2 regions of the Pseudomonas sp. FP1742 genome follow, and region 1 is predicted to be linked to the other one. Evidence: predicted binding sites of a transcription regulator. Region 1 holds the regulator's gene; the other holds the start of a gene.

Region 1 (12,330 bases):
CAGCTGTGGGAAAGCCACAAAAAGCTGTTGATGACCAAGCAGGAAATCCGTGACGAACACAAGGATCAGGAAGGGCGGCCGGAGGTCAAGCAACGCATTCGCCAGCTACAGCGCGAGATGTCGCAGCGGCGGATGATGGCCGCGATCCCTGATGCCGACGTGGTGATCACCAACCCGACTCACTACGCTGTGGCGCTCAAGTACGATCCGGAAAAGGGCGGGGCGCCGATGCTGATCGCCAAGGGTAGCGACTTCCTGGCCTTGAAGATTCGCGAAATAGCGGTGGCCAACGAAGTGCTGTTGCTGGAGTCGCCGGCCCTGGCGCGTTCGATCTACTACTCCACGGAACTGGATCAGGAAATTCCTGGCGGGCTGTATCTGGCGGTGGCTCAGGTACTGGCTTACGTCTACCAGATCCGCCAGTACCGCGCGGGCAAGGGCAAGCGGCCGGATCCGCTCAAGGACGATTTGCCGATTCCGCCGGATTTGCGGCGCGATTCCTGATCGGGGCGCCTTTGCGATGAATGTCAAAAGTCAGGGAATGGCTAGGATATTGTCGATAATCAGATTCGCTCCGTCAGGTTCGACTCGTGCGATCTTACTGATGCCTTTGTGCCCGAATTCTAGTTTTTTTGGCTTGTTTTCATTATCGTTCCCTGGCTCATTTACTTGGCCTATCTCCTTGTCGTTTTCGTCAAAAAAATAAGCGATGAAGCCTTTAAGGGTATTGATGAACAAAAGGCTGAAAGATGAGGCGTGAGGCATCTTCCATGTCGTAAAAATTTCAAGTACTTGCTGTTTCAATGATTGGGAGTTCATGTCACATACCCCCTGCTTGTGTAAAAGGATATGAGAGTCAAACAGGCACTGGGTGGGCTGTCTACTATCAGAAATTACAGATGGGTACTAAAATCCGACAAGCGGCTAGATGTAGGCCAGCCTGTTTAGTCAGGGGGATTGTTTCGAATTTCTGAGCGCGCTTTGTAGGTCAGGGTGGTACCCAGATACGCTCAAGAATGGTCTGCTGATTCTGTCGGATTTATGGCGTGCTTCTTGAGAGATGGATTAGCGGTGTTACCCCGCACTCCGTTTGCCCGGGAGTCCCGCATACCTGTTAGTTTTGACAGTAGACAGTCAGTGCCATCTAGCGCTGTCATACCCATGGGGTTTCACCCAATTTATATCCTTGCTGTGGCGTCTCTGATTGTTTGATACGAGTGTCAAGGATTGGTATCGCATCAGAGTCCTCGAGGAGGCAGTCATGGAAAATCTTGAATATCGGAAACTGCAAGGGATGGAAGTGGAGTTTGTGTCGGGGAGGTTGGAGGAAAATCTTCGCGAACGGGCGATCGGTTACACCGTTACTTTCAATTTGGTTCTGGATTTCACGCATTTTGTGCAGATGGCGAACGTCTACATTCCGGACTATTTGAAAGAGGCAACTAACGCGATTCGGCCCGAATTGGGAGGGCTGGCCTATCATAACAACTACCGTCCGTTTAATAGTGATGCCGGGACGATCGTCAACAACGCAAAGCTTTTCGAACTCTTCACGAATCGTGATTCATACATGGAGGGCTGGATCGGTGGGGAGATGGAAAGGCGATATAGCAAGCCGGAGTTCACAATAGTTGGTGACAAGTTGTCCATCACGGCACGACAGGACTTTCGCTGGGAAGACGAGGGGCGCCAGATCGAGATCAAAGATCTTGGGATTATCCCCTTTCATTGGGCGCTTACCCTGATAGAACAGCTCGAGAAAGAGTCTGAAAAACTGACGCCTGTTTCGAGGGTGACGCTCATGTACACCCAAGAAGAGTCCGTCGTAATCGACGGTGTCGAAATGCTCAAGGGCGTACGTTACATCAATGGCAAAGCATTGAGTTTTGGTCCAATCACTGACAAACAGGTGCTGACCGCGGGCTGACTTATCAAATGCTCTGTTGTTGCGGTTGCCGAGCACGGGAAACTGTGTCCGGCTGCGCAGTCGTCGTAAAACCCTTGCGGGGACTTTCGAGCGCGCGACCCCGGCTCGAACGCAGCCTCGCAGGCTTGGCAGCTGTTACAAAAGCCCAATAAATCCCTCTATTTTCCGCCTCTGCAAAAGTTGGAAGGCTTCTTGCAGTAGCCGCCCTGCGCCTGCTTCAGGCGTCAAAAGTTTGCGTTAAAGGAACGGGGAAAACCGGTGGATCGCTCTCAGTTAATCAGCAATGCCCGCACAAACATTGCCGACCTCAGTCGGGGCAATCTGGGTGTGCCGCTGTTGCTGCTGGTCATGCTGGCCATGATGATGTTGCCGGTGCCGCCGTTCCTGCTGGACGTGTTTTTCACCTTCAACATTGCCTTGTCCATCGTTGTGTTGCTGGTCTGCGTGTACGCCTTGCGGCCACTGGATTTTGCGGTGTTCCCGACCATTCTGCTGGTGGCGACGTTGTTGCGACTGGCGCTGAACGTGGCCTCGACGCGGGTGGTGATGCTCCACGGTCAGGACGGCCATGCCGCCGCCGGCAAGGTGATTCAGGCCTTCGGCGAAGTGGTGATCGGCGGTAACTACGTGGTCGGTATCGTGGTCTTCGCGATTTTGATGATCATCAACTTTGTCGTGGTGACCAAGGGCGCCGGGCGGATTTCCGAGGTGAGCGCGCGTTTCACCCTCGATGCGATGCCGGGCAAACAGATGGCCATCGATGCCGACTTGAACGCCGGCCTGATCGACCAGAACCAGGCAAAACTGCGCCGGATGGAAGTAGCTCAGGAGGCCGAGTTCTACGGTTCCATGGATGGTGCCAGCAAATTCGTGCGCGGTGACGCCATCGCCGGCCTGCTGATTCTGTTCATCAACCTGATCGGTGGCATGGCGGTCGGGATCTTCCAGCACGGCATGAGCTTCGGTGACGCCGGCAAGGTTTACGCGCTGTTGACCATTGGTGACGGTTTGGTGGCGCAATTGCCATCACTGCTGTTGTCGACCGCCGCGGCGATCATGGTGACCCGTGCTTCCGGCTCGGAAGACATGGGCAAGCAGATCGGTCGCCAGATGTTCGCCTCGCCAAAAGCCTTGGCGGTAGCCGCTGGCTTGATGGCGGTGATGGGCCTGGTGCCGGGCATGCCGCATGTCTCCTTTCTGTCCATGGCGGCCCTGGCGGCCGGTGGCGCTTACCTGTTCTGGAAGAAGCAGAACGCCGTCAAGGTTCAGGCCCTGCAAGAGGTCAAGCGTCAGCAGGAGCTGCTGCCGTCGCCGGCCCGAGCTCAGGAAACCAAGGAGCTTGGCTGGGATGACGTGACGCCGATCGACATGATCGGCCTGGAAGTCGGCTACCGCCTGATTCCGCTGGTGGACCGCAACCAGGGTGGTCAGTTGCTGGCGCGGATCAAGGGTGTGCGTAAAAAGCTCTCCCAGGACCTGGGCTTCCTGATGCCGACTGTGCATATCCGTGACAACCTCGACCTCGCACCCAGTGCCTATCGCCTGACCCTGATGGGCGTGATCCTGGCTGAAGCCGAGATTTACCCGGACCGGGAACTGGCGATCAACCCGGGGCAGGTCTACGGCACGCTCAACGGCATTACCGCCAAAGATCCGGCTTTTGGCCTGGAAGCGGTGTGGATCGAAATCAGCCAGCGCGCCCAGGCGCAATCCCTCGGTTACACCGTGGTCGATGCCAGTACGGTCGTGGCAACCCACTTGAACCAGATTCTGTACAAGCATTCCAGCGAGCTGATCGGCCACGAAGAAGTCCAGCAACTCATGCAATTGCTGGCCAAAAGCTCACCGAAGCTGGCTGAAGAACTGGTGCCGGGGGTGGTTTCGCTGTCGCAACTGCTCAAAGTCTTGCAGGCGTTGCTGGCCGAGCAGGTGCCGGTACGGGACATTCGCAGCATCGCCGAAGCCATCGCGAACAACGCTGCCAAGAGTCAAGATACTGCCGCTTTGGTGGCCGCGGTGCGTGTCGGCGTATCCCGTGCAATCGTGCAAAGCATTGTAGGCACTGAGTCGGAGCTGCCTGTGATCACCTTGGAGCCAAGGTTGGAACAAATATTGCTCAATAGTCTTCAGAAGGCAGGACAAGGCTCGGAAGAGGGTGTTCTGCTGGAGCCAAGCATGGCGGAGAAACTGCAACGCTCATTGATCGATGCGGCGCAGCGTCAGGAAATGCAAGGTCAACCGGTGATTCTGCTGGTGGCCGGTCCGGTTCGCGCGATGCTCTCGCGATTCGGTCGGCTGGCAGTCCCGGGCTTGCACGTGTTGGCTTACCAGGAAATTCCTGACAACAAGCAAGTGACCATCGTTGCGACAGTAGGGCCCAACGGCTGAGGTAGTGGTTTATGCAAGTTAAGCGTTTTTTCGCCGCCGATATGCGTCAGGCCATGAAACTGGTTCGTGATGAGCTGGGCGCCGATGCCGCCATCATTGGCAATCGCCGGATCGCCGGTGGTGTCGAGCTGACGGCTGCCCTGGATTACAAATTGTCGGCGCTGGCCCCGCGTGTCCCGAACATGGAACTCGAGGACGAGCTGCGCAAGACCCAGTCGCGGATCGTCACTGCCCAGGCCGAGCTGAGCCTGCGCGGCGATGGCGAGAGCGACAAGACCACCAATCGCCAGTTGTTCGCCGGCCTGCCGTTGACCGCCGCCGAACCGCTGATCGAGCCAACCTACGCCGAACCTCGTCGTGCAGCGCCGGCCCCTGCGCCAGCCTCCGGCGGTGTGGACCCGCGCGCCTTCGATTCGATGCGTTTCGAACTCAATAGCCTGCGTGAACTGATGGAAGTGCAGCTTGGCTCGCTGGCCTGGAATCAGCTGCAAGGCAGCCGTCCGGCTCAGGCCAATCTTTGGCGTCGTCTGCAGCGTATCGGCCTGTCCGGCCCGTTGTCGCGAGATCTGCTGGCGCTGATTACCGACATTGAAGAGCCTCGTCAGGCCTGGCGCATGTTGCTCGCGCACCTGGCGCGGATGATTGCCACCCCGGAAGTCGAGCCGCTGGAAGAGGGTGGTGTCATTGCCATGGTCGGCCCGGCCGGCATGGGCAAGACCACCACACTGGCCAAGCTCGCGGCCCGTTACGTGCTCAAGTACGGCGCGCAGAACATCGCGCTGGTGAGCATGGACAGCTATCGCATTGGTGCTCAGGAACAGCTCAAGACCTTGGGCCGGATCCTCAACGTGTCGGTGACCCACGTCGACCCGGGTCAATCCCTGGTGCAGGCGCTGGAACCATTGCTGCGCAAACGCGTGGTGCTGATCGATACCGCCGGCCTTCAGGCCAGCGATCCGGCCCTGCGCATGCAGCTCGAAAGCCTGGCCGGGCGCGGCATCAAATCAAAAAATTATCTGGTTCTGGCAACCACCAGCCAGAAACAGGTTCTAACTGCCGCTTATCACAGTTACAAACGCTGCGGCCTCGCCGGCTGCATCCTGACTAAACTGGATGAAACGGCAAGTCTTGGCGAGGTGTTGAGCCTGGCTATCAGTCATGAGTTGCCGGTGGCTTACCTGACCGATGGTCCGCGGATCCCGGATGATTTGCATCTGCCGCGCCGTCATCAACTGGTCAGTCGCGCCGTTAGCGTGCAAATGCAGGAAGAACCCAGCGAAGAAGCCATGGCTGACATGTTCGCTGATATTTACCACAGCCCGACCAAGCAGGTTGGCTGAGGTATTAATGAACATTTTTTGTACCTACATCGATGGTCTGCCATGCATTGTTCCGATGGTGAACGCGCAGCCAGTAATGTGGCCTCCGTCTAAGTAAGACAAGGTAAAGAAATAACATGGGCAGCATGCATCCCGTACAGGTGATCGCGGTGACCGGCGGCAAAGGTGGCGTCGGGAAGACTAACGTGTCAGTGAACTTGTCCCTGGCTCTAGCTGAGCTCGGCCGGCGCGTCATGCTGCTGGATGCCGATCTGGGGCTGGCGAACGTCGACGTTCTGTTGGGACTGACACCCAAACGCACACTCGCCGACGTGATCGAAGGCCGCTGTGAGCTGCGCGACGTGCTGTTGCAGGGGCCTGGCGGAATCCGCATTGTCCCGGCCGCGTCCGGCACCCAGAGCATGGTTCATCTGAGCCCGGCCCAGCACGCCGGCCTGATCCAGGCATTCAGTGACATCGGCGACAACCTCGACGTATTGGTGATCGACACCGCCGCGGGCATTGGGGACTCGGTAGTCAGCTTCGTACGCGCCGCGCAGGAAGTCTTGCTGGTGGTATGCGATGAGCCGACCTCGATCACCGACGCCTACGCGCTGATCAAACTGCTTAACCGCGATTACGGCATGAACCGCTTCCGCGTCCTGGCCAACATGGCGCAGAGCCCGCAGGAAGGGCGCAACCTGTTCGCCAAGTTGACCAAGGTCACGGATCGCTTCCTCGACGTCGCCTTACAATACGTCGGTGCGGTGCCTTACGACGAAAGCGTGCGCAAGGCTGTGCAGAAGCAGCGTGCGGTCTACGAAGCCTTTCCGCGTTCCAAGTGCGCCCTGGCGTTCAAGGCCATCGCGCAAAAAGTCGATACCTGGCCACTGCCGGCCAACCCGCGTGGGCACTTGGAGTTTTTCGTCGAGCGCCTCGTGCAACAAACGGCAGGACCTGTGCTATGACAGCCAGCGGTTACAACCTCTACAAGAAGTCGGCACGTGACGCGCAGTACGAGCTGATCGAGCGTTACGCGCCATTGGTCAAACGCATTGCCTACCACTTGCTGGCGCGTCTGCCGGCCAGTGTCCAGGTCGAAGACCTGATCCAGGCCGGGATGATCGGCCTGCTTGAAGTATCAACCAAATACGACGCCAGCAAAGGCGCGAGTTTCGAGACGTACGCGGGCATTCGAATCCGCGGCGCGATGCTCGATGAAGTGCGCAAGGGGGACTGGGCGCCACGTTCGGTCCACCGCAATACCCGCATGGTCAGCGACGCGATTCGCTCGATTGAAGCTAAAACCGGCCGTGACGCTAAAGATCACGAAGTTGCGGCCGAACTCCAATTGAGTCTCGACGATTATTACGGGATTTTGAACGACACCCTGGGCAGCCGGTTATTCAGTTTCGACGATCTGTTGCAGGACGGCGAACACGAAGGGCTGCATGAGGATGGCGCGAGTGCTCATCTCGAGCCGTCACGCGATCTGGAAGATGAACGCTTCCAGGCAGCGCTGGCGGACGCGATTGCCAATTTGCCGGAGCGTGAGCGACTGGTGTTGGCGCTGTACTACGACGAGGAGTTGAATCTCAAGGAAATCGGTGAGGTCCTGGGGGTCAGCGAGTCGCGGGTCAGCCAGTTACACAGCCAGTGCGCGGCCCGTTTGCGGGGGCGTTTGGGGGAGTGGCGAGCGCGCTGAAGGCAGTGTGGGGACACTGCGAATGGAGCCGGTGTGGGGTTGAACTGCACCGGTCTCGATCTGTTGTGCTCCAGACAGTCATTGAGTGCTTTGCCGGATTGATTGAAATGGCGCGTCCAGGTGCTGGGCGCGTTTAAGACTGCTTGGAGGTCGAATTGGACAAGAACATGAAAATCCTCATCGTTGATGACTTCTCAACGATGCGGCGGATCATAAAAAACCTGTTGCGTGACCTTGGGTTCACCAACACGGTCGAGGCTGACGATGGCACCACTGCCATTCCGGTTCTCAACAGCGGGAGCATCGACTTTCTGGTAACGGACTGGAACATGCCGGGCATGACCGGTATCGATCTGCTGCGTCACGTGCGCGCCGATGAAAAGCTCAAGCATCTGCCAGTGCTGATGGTGACCGCCGAAGCCAAGCGCGAGCAAATCATCGAAGCGGCCCAGGCCGGTGTTAACGGCTATGTGGTCAAACCCTTCACAGCCCAGGCGTTGAAAGAAAAAATCGAGAAGATTTTCGAACGCATCGGCTGATGTACTGCGCACGGGGGAGCTATGGAGCATAACGAATCTTCACAGGGCGATTTCGAGTCGACCCTGAAAAAACACGCGGTCGAACTGGTCGAAAGCCTTGAAAAAGGCAGGTTCGGCGACGCTGTGCAACTGATCCATGAGCTCAACCAGACCCGTGACCGCGGCCTGTATCAGGAAGTAGGCAAGCTCACCCGCGAGCTGCATAGCGCGATCGTCAATTTCCAGATTGACCCGCACATGCCGCAAGCCGAGGAAGTGTCTCAGATCACGGATGCCACCGAGCGCCTGTCCTATGTGGTCAAGCTGACCGAGGCCGCGGCCAACCGCACCATGGACCTGGTGGAAAACGCCACGCCGCTGATCAACAGCCTGAGCGACGAAGCTCAGGCGCTGAGCACGGATTGGGGGCGGTTCATGCGTCGCGAAGTCGGGGCTGAAGAGTTCCGCGAACTGGCCCGGCGGGTCGACGGTTTCCTGACACGCAGCAGTGAAGACAACCGCGTCGTGTCGAGCAACCTCAACGACATTTTGCTGGCCCAGGATTACCAGGACCTAACCGGTCAGGTGATCAAGCGTGTGACCCAACTGGTCACCGAAGTTGAAAGCAACCTGCTCAAGCTCGTACTCATGGCCAGCCAGGTAGACCGCTTTGCGGGTATCGAACATGACCGTGAAGCGATGCTGGCTGAAAAAGATCCGCAAAAACATCTCTCTCAGGGTGAAGGTCCGCAGATTCATGCCGATAAAAGAGAAGACGTTGTGTCCGGTCAGGACGATGTGGACGATTTGCTATCCAGTCTTGGATTTTAGTTTTCTGGGTTTTTAGACCTGTAGGAGCACCCCCTTAATGAGCTTCGGCGCCGATGAAGAGATCCTTCAGGATTTCCTGGTTGAGGCCGGCGAGATTCTAGAGCAACTGTCCGAGCAACTGGTCGAGCTGGAAAGCCGACCTGATGATGCGGACTTGCTCAATGCAATTTTTCGCGGTTTTCACACTGTAAAAGGGGGCGCCGGCTTCCTCCAGCTCAATGAGCTGGTGGAGTGCTGTCACATCGCCGAGAACGTGTTCGACATCCTGCGCAAGGGTGAGCGGCGCGTCGACTCGGAACTGATGGACGTGGTTCTCGAAGCGCTGGACGCGGTGAACAGCATGTTCAGCGAAGTCCGCGAACGCAGCCCGATCACGGCTGCCACGCCTGAATTGCTCGCGGCGCTGGCCCGTCTGGCCGAGCCGCAAATGGCTGATGAAGCTGCACCTGTCGCTGACGTGGTGCAAGAGCCTGCCGCCGAAAGTGAATCCGGTGACATCACCGATAACGAATTCGAACAGTTGCTGGACTCGCTGAACGCCGTCAAGGCTCAGGCCGAGGCGCCCGCCGTTGTTCCAGTGCCGGCGCCGACTGGCGATGCGGCAGCCAGCGACGAAATCACCGACGCCGAGTTCGAGTCGTTGCTCGATCAATTGCACGGCAAAGGCCAGTTCGCCCCCGATGCCGTGGCCGCCGCGCCTACCGCACCGGCGGCCCCGAAAGCGGCCGGCGACAGCTCCGACATCACCGACGACGAGTTCGAAGCACTGCTCGACCAGTTGCACGGCAAAGGCACCTTTGCGGTCGATGCTCTGGAATCGGCCATTGCTTCGGTTCCGACCCCGGCTGCGCCAACCGCCGCTGCGGCCGGCAGCGATCTGATCTCCGATCACGAGTTCGAATCGCTGCTCGACGAATTGCACGGCAAGGGCAAGTTCACTGAAGTGGGCACCGGTTCTGCCGCTTCTTCGGTAGCGGCCCCGGTTGCCAAGGCTGCGGCGCCAGCGCCCGTGGCCAAAGCGCCCGAGCCAAAAGCCGAAGCGCCGAAGCCTGCCGCCGCTGCTGCACCGGCGCCTGCTCGCGCCCCGGCCGCACCACCCGCGGAAAAACCGGCCAGTGAAGCCGAGACCACCGTGCGGGTCGATACCGCGCGTCTGGACGAAATCATGAACATGGTCGGCGAGTTGGTACTGGTGCGTAACCGCCTGGTCCGGCTGGGCCTCAACAGCGGCGACGAAGCCATGTCCAAGGCCGTGTCGAACCTCGACGTGGTCACGGCCGACCTGCAAACCGCGGTCATGAAGACCCGGATGCAGCCGATCAAGAAAGTCTTCGGGCGCTTCCCGCGCCTGGTTCGCGACCTGGCTCGCCAGCTCAAGAAAGAGATCAACCTGGAGCTGGTCGGCGAAGAAACCGACCTCGACAAGAACCTCGTCGAGGCTTTGGCCGACCCGTTGGTCCACTTGGTGCGCAACTCGGTCGACCACGGTATCGAAGAGCCGGCTGATCGCGAAGCGATGGGCAAGCCTCGCAGCGGCAAGGTGATTCTGTCCGCTGAACAGGAAGGCGACCACATCCTGCTGTCCATCTCCGATGACGGCAAGGGCATGGACGCTGATGTCCTGCGCGGTATCGCCGTGAAAAAAGGTTTGATGGACAAGGATGCGGCGGACCGTCTCAGCGAGTCCGATTGCTTCAACCTGATCTTCGCGCCGGGCTTCTCGACCAAGACCGAGATCTCCGACGTGTCCGGTCGTGGCGTGGGCATGGACGTGGTGAAGACCAAGATCGCCCAGCTCAACGGCACCATCAATATCTACTCGACCAAGGGCAAGGGCTCGAAGATCGTCATCAAGGTCCCGTTGACCCTGGCGATCATGCCGACGCTGATGGTCATGCTCGGCAACCAGGCGTTCGCGTTCCCGCTGGTGAACGTCAACGAGATCTTCCACCTCGACCTGTCGCGCACCAACGTGGTGGACGGCCAGGAAGTGGTGATCGTGCGGGACAAGGCGCTGCCCTTGTTCTACCTCAAGCGCTGGCTGGTCAGCTCCGCCGCTCACGAAGAGCAGCGCGAAGGCCATGTGGTGATCCTTTCGGTGGGCACTCAGCGAATCGGCTTCGTCGTCGATCAGTTGGTGGGCCAGGAAGAAGTGGTCATCAAGCCATTGGGCAAAATGCTCCAGGGAACCCCGGGCATGTCCGGCGCCACCATCACCGGTGACGGCCGCATTGCACTGATTCTCGATGTTCCGAGCATGCTCAAGCGTTACGCCGCACGGCGTATTTGATTCTGGGGGAGCGGGGCGCCAGAGCCTCGCCCCGTCTAACGGAGTGTTTATGGCAGTCAAAGTCCTGGTGGTGGACGATTCGGGGTTTTTCCGCCGCCGCGTCTCGGAAATTCTTGCAGCGGATTCAAATATCCAGGTCGTCGGTACGGCGACCAACGGAAAAGAGGCGATCGATCAGGCCCTGGCCCTCAAGCCAGACGTGATCACCATGGACTACGAGATGCCGATGATGGATGGCATCACGGCGGTGCGGCACATCATGCAGCGCTGCCCGACCCCGGTGTTGATGTTCTCTTCGCTGACCCACGAAGGCGCCCGGGTCACCCTCGATGCGCTGGACGCCGGCGCGGTGGACTTCCTGCCGAAGAATTTCGAAGACATCTCCCGTAACCCGGAGAAGGTCAAGCAACTGCTGTGCGAGAAGATTCTCAGCATCTCGCGCAGTAACCGTCGTGTCAGCGCCTACACTCCACCGGCACCGGTTGCTGCGCCAGCCCCGACGCCTGCACCTTCGAGCGTTGGCAGCTACGGCAGCAGCGCGCCTGCGCGTCCGGCACCGGCACCGATTGCGGCGCGCCCCCATGCAGCAGCTCCGTCATCTCCTGCGCCGAAACGCAAAGCCTACAAACTGGTCGCCATCGGCACCTCCACCGGTGGCCCGGTTGCACTGCAACGGGTCCTGACCCAGTTGCCTGCCAACTTCCCGGCACCGATCGTGTTGATCCAGCACATGCCGGCAGCCTTCACCAAGGCCTTCGCCGAGCGCCTGGACAAGCTGTGCCGCATCAGCGTCAAGGAAGCCGAGGATGGCGACATCCTGCGTCCGGGCCTGGCGCTGCTGGCACCGGGTGGCAAGCAGATGATGATCGACGGCCGTGGCGCGGTGAAAATCCTGCCGGGCGACGAGCGTCTGAACTACAAGCCGTGCGTGGACATCACCTTCGGTTCGGCGGCCAAATCCTACGGCGACAAAGTTCTGGCGGTGGTGCTGACCGGCATGGGCGCTGACGGTCGCGAAGGCGCGCGTCTGCTCAAGCAGGGCGGCAGTGCGATCTGGGCGCAGGATGAAGCCAGCTGCGTGATCTACGGCATGCCGATGGCCATCGTCAAAGCCGAGCTCGCGGACGCGGTGTACAGCCTCGACGACATCGGTCGGCATCTGGTTGAGGCTTGCATCTGATGGATGTACTCAGCCTTATCGGGATCATCATGGCGTTTGTCGCCATTATCGGCGGCAACTACCTTGAAGGCGGTCACCTCGGCGCTCTGGCCAACGGCCCGGCGGCGCTGATCGTACTCGGTGGCACCATCGGTGCCGCGCTGCTGCAATCGCCGATGAGTGCCTTCAAGCG
Region 2 (5,670 bases), 1.6 Mb from region 1:
GTCGGTAACTTTTCCGGCTTCGACAAATTCATTCCGGCGCTGTCGCACATCGAGATGACGGGTGAAGGCGTATCGTCGCTGCGCAAGAAATTCTTCAAGGACGGCAACCTGGTGGTCGAGCAGCTCAACTCCCGGGATGACCAGGCGCTGAACATGACTTGGACTACCATCTACAACACCTTGGGCGTGGCCAATTTGTGGGCGGCGATGAATGTGGAATCCCTGGGCGCAGACAAGTCGCGGGCAACCTGGACCATCATCGCCGAACCGGCCCAGGGCGGGGCCGAGGCCCTGCCGGGGTTCAAGGATTTCGTTCAGGGGTTTGCCGATGATGCGATGGGGAATGTGGTGAAGCTGTTTGTTTAAGGCTTCGGTTTGGCGGTGACTGATCTACCGCTTTCGCGGGCAAGCCCGCTCCCACAGGGAATGTGTGTACGACACAGACCATGTGGGAGCGGGTTTGCCCGCGATTCAACGATAACGCGGTTCAACTGACCTCAATCAGATCTTGAAGCTATCAACCAGTTGCTTCAACCGATTGGCCTGCTGGGACAGCGCATCGCAATCCTTCAATGTTTCATTGAGGTTGGCCACGCTCTGCTGGTTCAGCAGGTTGATCTGGCTGACGTCGACATTGAGGGTTTCCACCACGGCGGTCTGCTCTTCGGTCGCCGCAGCCACCGATTGGTTCATACCGTCGATTTCGCCGATGCGCTGGGTCACGCTGACCAGCCGCAGGCCGGCCTGGTTCGCGACTTCTACGCTCTGCTCGCTGGATGCCTGACTGGCGTTCATGGTGGTCACCGCTTCGCGAGAACCGATCTGCAGCGAGCTGATCATCTTGTGGATCTCTTCCGCCGATTCCTGGGTGCGATGAGCAAGGTTGCGCACCTCGTCCGCCACCACCGCAAAACCACGACCGGCCTCACCGGCACGGGCCGCTTCGATGGCCGCGTTGAGCGCCAGCAAATTGGTCTGTTGGGAGATGCCTTTGATCACGTCCAGAATGTGGCCGATGTTGTCGGTGCTCGCGTTCAGGGTTTCGATCTGCGTGCAGGACAGGCTGATTTTCTGCGACAGTTCGGTCATGGCCAGAATGGTTTGTTCCACCACCTGACGGCCGTCATCGGCCTGCTCGCTCGCGCCGCTGGCGTGCTGCGAAGCATCGGCGGCGTTGCGGGCGATTTCCTGGGTGGCGGCACCCAATTGGTTGATCGCCGCGGCCACGCTGTTGGTGCGGGCGCTTTGTTCGTCGGATCCGATGATCGAGGCGTTGGACGATGCCATCACCCGTTGCGACAGGTCATGAACCTGGCGGGTCGCCGAGGACACTTCGCAAATCGACGCGTGAATCCGCTCCACGAACTGGTTGAAGGAACCGCCCAACTCGCCGAACTCATCTTTGCTTTCCACGACCAGACGCCGGGTCAGGTCGCCCTCGCCCTGAGCGATGTCCTGCATTGCACGGCCCATCGTGGTCAGCGGACGCATCAACACGTTGATCAGCAGACTCAGCAGCACTGCAATGGCGGTTACGGCAATGAACATCGCGATCAGCGCCGAAGTGCGGAACTGGCTCAGTGGCGCGTAGGCCTTGGCCTTGTCGATCGACAGACCGACGTACCACTCGGCATTCGGCAATCCACTCACTGGCGTGAACGAGAGGATGCGATCCTGCTTGTTCAGTTCGACTTCCTGGTTGCCCTTTTCGATGCGGACGCTGGAACCCGGATAGATGTCTTTCAGGTTCTTCATCACCTGATCCTTGTCCGGGCTGACGATCACCTGACCGTCGGCGCTGACGAGGAATGCGTGACCGATGCCACCGAAATCCACCGAGTTGATGATCTTCACCAGGGTTTCCAGGCTCAGGTCACCACCGACAACGCCCAGCAGTTCGCCGTTCTTTTTCACCGGCATCGCGATGGTCACTACCAGCCCGCCGACCGCGGCCATGTAAGGCGGGGTCAGCATGGTCTTGTCGGCGACCACGGCTTGTTTGTACCAGGGGCGCTGGCGCGGATCGTAGCCATCCGGCATCTTCGCGTCCGGGCGTTGGGTGAACACGCCATTGGCCTGCCCGACGTAGGTGAACTGGAAGTTCGTGGTCAGTGCCGGTTGATCGACCAGTCCCGGCAGATCGGCATTGGCACCTTGATGGGCGACGTTCTGCGCGAGATTTTCCAGGACCAGCACGCGGCCGCTCATCCAGTTCTGCACGCTGCTGGCGGTCAGGTCGCCGGCTTGCTCAACGGAGGATTCGAGGTTTTGCCGGATGGTGTTTCGCTGCAGATAGTCGTTGTACAAAGTGAACAACGCAAAAGCCAGCACCACGACGCCTGAAGCGGCTAGCAGGATTTTATGGCTGAACTTGAGATTCATTTCATGGGACTTCTTATGCCAAAAGTGGGGATGCGTTCCGGGTTGCAACATTCCATGTAACAGCGCAGATGGCATTTTTAAGCCGCTCTACTTTGGTGCACGCATGTGTCACCAGTCTTTCGGCACGAGCGGGAGAAAACTTAGGGATTTGTACGAAACCCGTCAGATACCCGCCGAACGGCGTGCTAGAGAGAACGGATTACTGGGCGTTGGTCTGTATCTGGTGTTGCTGGCTCGACAGAGTAGCGAGGCATGCAGACGTGGGATCTGACCCGCTTCGGACTTGAATTTCTATAAGCCCAGAAAGACAAAACCCCTGTCTGCATACGCAGACAGGGGTTTCGGAATTCAATCTTGACGATGACCTACTCTCACATGGGGAAACCCCACACTACCATCGGCGATGCATCGTTTCACTGCTGAGTTCGGGATGGGATCAGGTGGTTCCAATGCTCTATGGTCGTCAAGAAATTCTGTGACCAGCCCGTTACAGCGGTAACGTGCCAGCAAAATCGGTGACTTCTACTAAAACAAAACCCCTACCTGCATATGCAGATAGGGGTTTCGGAATTTAATCTTGACGATGACCTACTCTCACATGGGGAAACCCCACACTACCATCGGCGATGCATCGTTTCACTGCTGAGTTCGGGATGGGATCAGGTGGTTCCAATGCTCTATGGTCGTCAAGAAATTCGGGTACCGAACCGTCTTTCGACGCTTCAGCAAATTGGGTATGCGATAGTTTGTGTGTTTGCTTCTCGAACTTTCGGTTCATTGCGTCTTCACACACCGCAATCTGGCTCTTTAAGCGCAAATTGCTTGGGTGTTATATGGTCAAGCCTCACGGGCAATTAGTATTGGTTAGCTCAACGCCTCACAGCGCTTACACACCCAACCTATCAACGTCGTAGTCTTCGACGGCCCTTCAGGGGACTCAAGGTCCCAGTGAGATCTCATCTTGAGGCTAGTTTCCCGCTTAGATGCTTTCAGCGGTTATCTATTCCGAACATAGCTACCCGGCAATGCCACTGGCGTGACAACCGGAACACCAGAGGTTCGTCCACTCCGGTCCTCTCGTACTAGGAGCAGCCCCTCTCAAATCTCAAACGTCCACGGCAGATAGGGACCGAACTGTCTCACGACGTTCTAAACCCAGCTCGCGTACCACTTTAAATGGCGAACAGCCATACCCTTGGGACCGGCTTCAGCCCCAGGATGTGATGAGCCGACATCGAGGTGCCAAACACCGCCGTCGATATGAACTCTTGGGCGGTATCAGCCTGTTATCCCCGGAGTACCTTTTATCCGTTGAGCGATGGCCCTTCCATACAGAACCACCGGATCACTAAGACCTACTTTCGTACCTGCTCGACGTGTCTGTCTCGCAGTCAAGCGCGCTTTTGCCTTTATACTCTACGACCGATTTCCGACCGGTCTGAGCGCACCTTCGTACTCCTCCGTTACTCTTTAGGAGGAGACCGCCCCAGTCAAACTACCCACCATACACTGTCCTCGATCCGGATAACGGACCTGAGTTAGAACCTCAAAGTTGCCAGGGTGGTATTTCAAGGATGGCTCCACGCGAACTGGCGTCCACGCTTCAAAGCCTCCCACCTATCCTACACAAGCAAATTCAAAGTCCAGTGCAAAGCTATAGTAAAGGTTCACGGGGTCTTTCCGTCTAGCCGCGGATACACTGCATCTTCACAGCGATTTCAATTTCACTGAGTCTCGGGTGGAGACAGCGCCGCCATCGTTACGCCATTCGTGCAGGTCGGAACTTACCCGACAAGGAATTTCGCTACCTTAGGACCGTTATAGTTACGGCCGCCGTTTACCGGGGCTTCGATCAAGAGCTTCGCGTTAGCTAACCCCATCAATTAACCTTCCGGCACCGGGCAGGCGTCACACCCTATACGTCCACTTTCGTGTTTGCAGAGTGCTGTGTTTTTAATAAACAGTCGCAGCGGCCTGGTATCTTCGACCGGCGTGGGCTTACGCAGTAAATGCTTCACCCTCACCGGCGCACCTTCTCCCGAAGTTACGGTGCCATTTTGCCTAGTTCCTTCACCCGAGTTCTCTCAAGCGCCTTGGTATTCTCTACCCAACCACCTGTGTCGGTTTGGGGTACGGTTCCTGGTTACCTGAAGCTTAGAAGCTTTTCTTGGAAGCATGGCATCAACCACTTCGTGTTCTAAAAGAACACTCGTCATCAGCTCTCGGCCTTAGAATCCCGGATTTACCTAAGATTCCAGCCTACCACCTTAAACTTGGACAACCAACGCCAAGCTGGCCTAGCCTTCTCCGTCCCTCCATCGCAATAACCAGAAGTACAGGAATATTAACCTGTTTTCCATCGACTACGCTTTTCAGCCTCGCCTTAGGGACCGACTAACCCTGCGTCGATTAACGTTGCGCAGGAAACCTTGGTCTTTCGGCGTGGGTGTTTTTCACACCCATTGTCGTTACTCATGTCAGCATTCGCACTTCTGATACCTCCAGCAAGCTTCTCAACTCACCTTCACAGGCTTACAGAACGCTCCTCTACCGCATCACCTAAGTGATACCGTAGCTTCGGTGTATGGTTTGAGCCCCGTTACATCTTCCGCGCAGGCCGACTCGACTAGTGAGCTATTACGCTTTCTTTAAAGGGTGGCTGCTTCTAAGCCAACCTCCTAGCTGTCTAAGCCTTCCCACATCGTTTCCCACTTAACCATAACTTTGGGACCTTAGCTGACGGTCTGGGTTGTTTCCCTTTTCACGACGGACGTTAGCACCCGCCGTGTGTCTCCCATGCTCGGCACTTGTAGGTATTCGGAGTTTGCATCGGTTTGGTAAGTCGGGATGACCCCCTAGCCGAAACAGTGCTCTACCCCCTACAGTGATACATGAGGCGCTACCTAAATAGCTTTCGAGGAGAACCAGCTATCTCCGAGCTTGATTAGCCTTTCACTCCGATCCACAGGTCATCCGCTAACTTTTCAACGGTAGTCGGTTCGGTCCTCCAGTCAGTGTTACCTAACCTTCAACCTGCCCATGGATAGATCGCCCGGTTTCGGGTCTATTCCCAGCGACTAGACGCCCTATTAAGACTCGCTTTCGCTACGCCTCCCCTATTCGGTTAAGCTCGCCACTGAAAATAAGTCGCTGACCCATTATACAAAAGGTACGCAGTCACCCAACAAAGTGGGCTCCCACTGCTTGTACGCATACGGTTTCAGGATCTATTTCACTCCCCTCTCCGGGGTTCTTTTCGCCTTTCCCTCACGGTACTAGTTCACTATC

The links. Region 1 encodes FliA, which starts transcription of late flagellar genes. Its sites were predicted from a motif close to CTAAAGTTTNNNNNNNNNNNGCCGNTAA; they were not measured.
Region 2: the regulator FliA is predicted to act here: its motif matches at 2,499-2,526, upstream of PSH64_RS00605 (methyl-accepting chemotaxis protein).

What each region holds. Positions count from the first base shown of each region.
Region 1 is NZ_CP117460.1:1,754,241-1,766,570, forward strand. Features, by position in the region: gene flhB (flagellar biosynthesis protein FlhB) at 1-504, shown strand, start outside; gene PSH64_RS07860 (hypothetical protein) at 535-819, opposite strand; gene PSH64_RS07865 (hypothetical protein) at 1,262-1,927, shown strand; gene flhA (flagellar biosynthesis protein FlhA) at 2,186-4,315, shown strand; gene flhF (flagellar biosynthesis protein FlhF) at 4,327-5,655, shown strand; gene fleN (flagellar synthesis regulator FleN) at 5,772-6,602, shown strand; gene fliA (RNA polymerase sigma factor FliA) at 6,599-7,339, shown strand; gene PSH64_RS07890 (chemotaxis response regulator CheY) at 7,507-7,878, shown strand; gene PSH64_RS07895 (protein phosphatase CheZ) at 7,900-8,688, shown strand; gene PSH64_RS07900 (chemotaxis protein CheA) at 8,726-10,978, shown strand; gene PSH64_RS07905 (chemotaxis response regulator protein-glutamate methylesterase) at 11,028-12,158, shown strand; gene PSH64_RS07910 (flagellar motor protein) at 12,158-12,330, shown strand, end outside.
Region 2 is NZ_CP117460.1:122,550-128,219, reverse strand. Features, by position in the region: gene PSH64_RS00610 (SRPBCC family protein) at 1-366, shown strand, start outside; gene PSH64_RS00605 (methyl-accepting chemotaxis protein) at 502-2,382, opposite strand; rRNA gene rrf (5S ribosomal RNA) at 2,735-2,850, opposite strand; rRNA gene rrf (5S ribosomal RNA) at 2,958-3,073, opposite strand; rRNA gene PSH64_RS00590 (23S ribosomal RNA) at 3,216-5,670, opposite strand, start outside.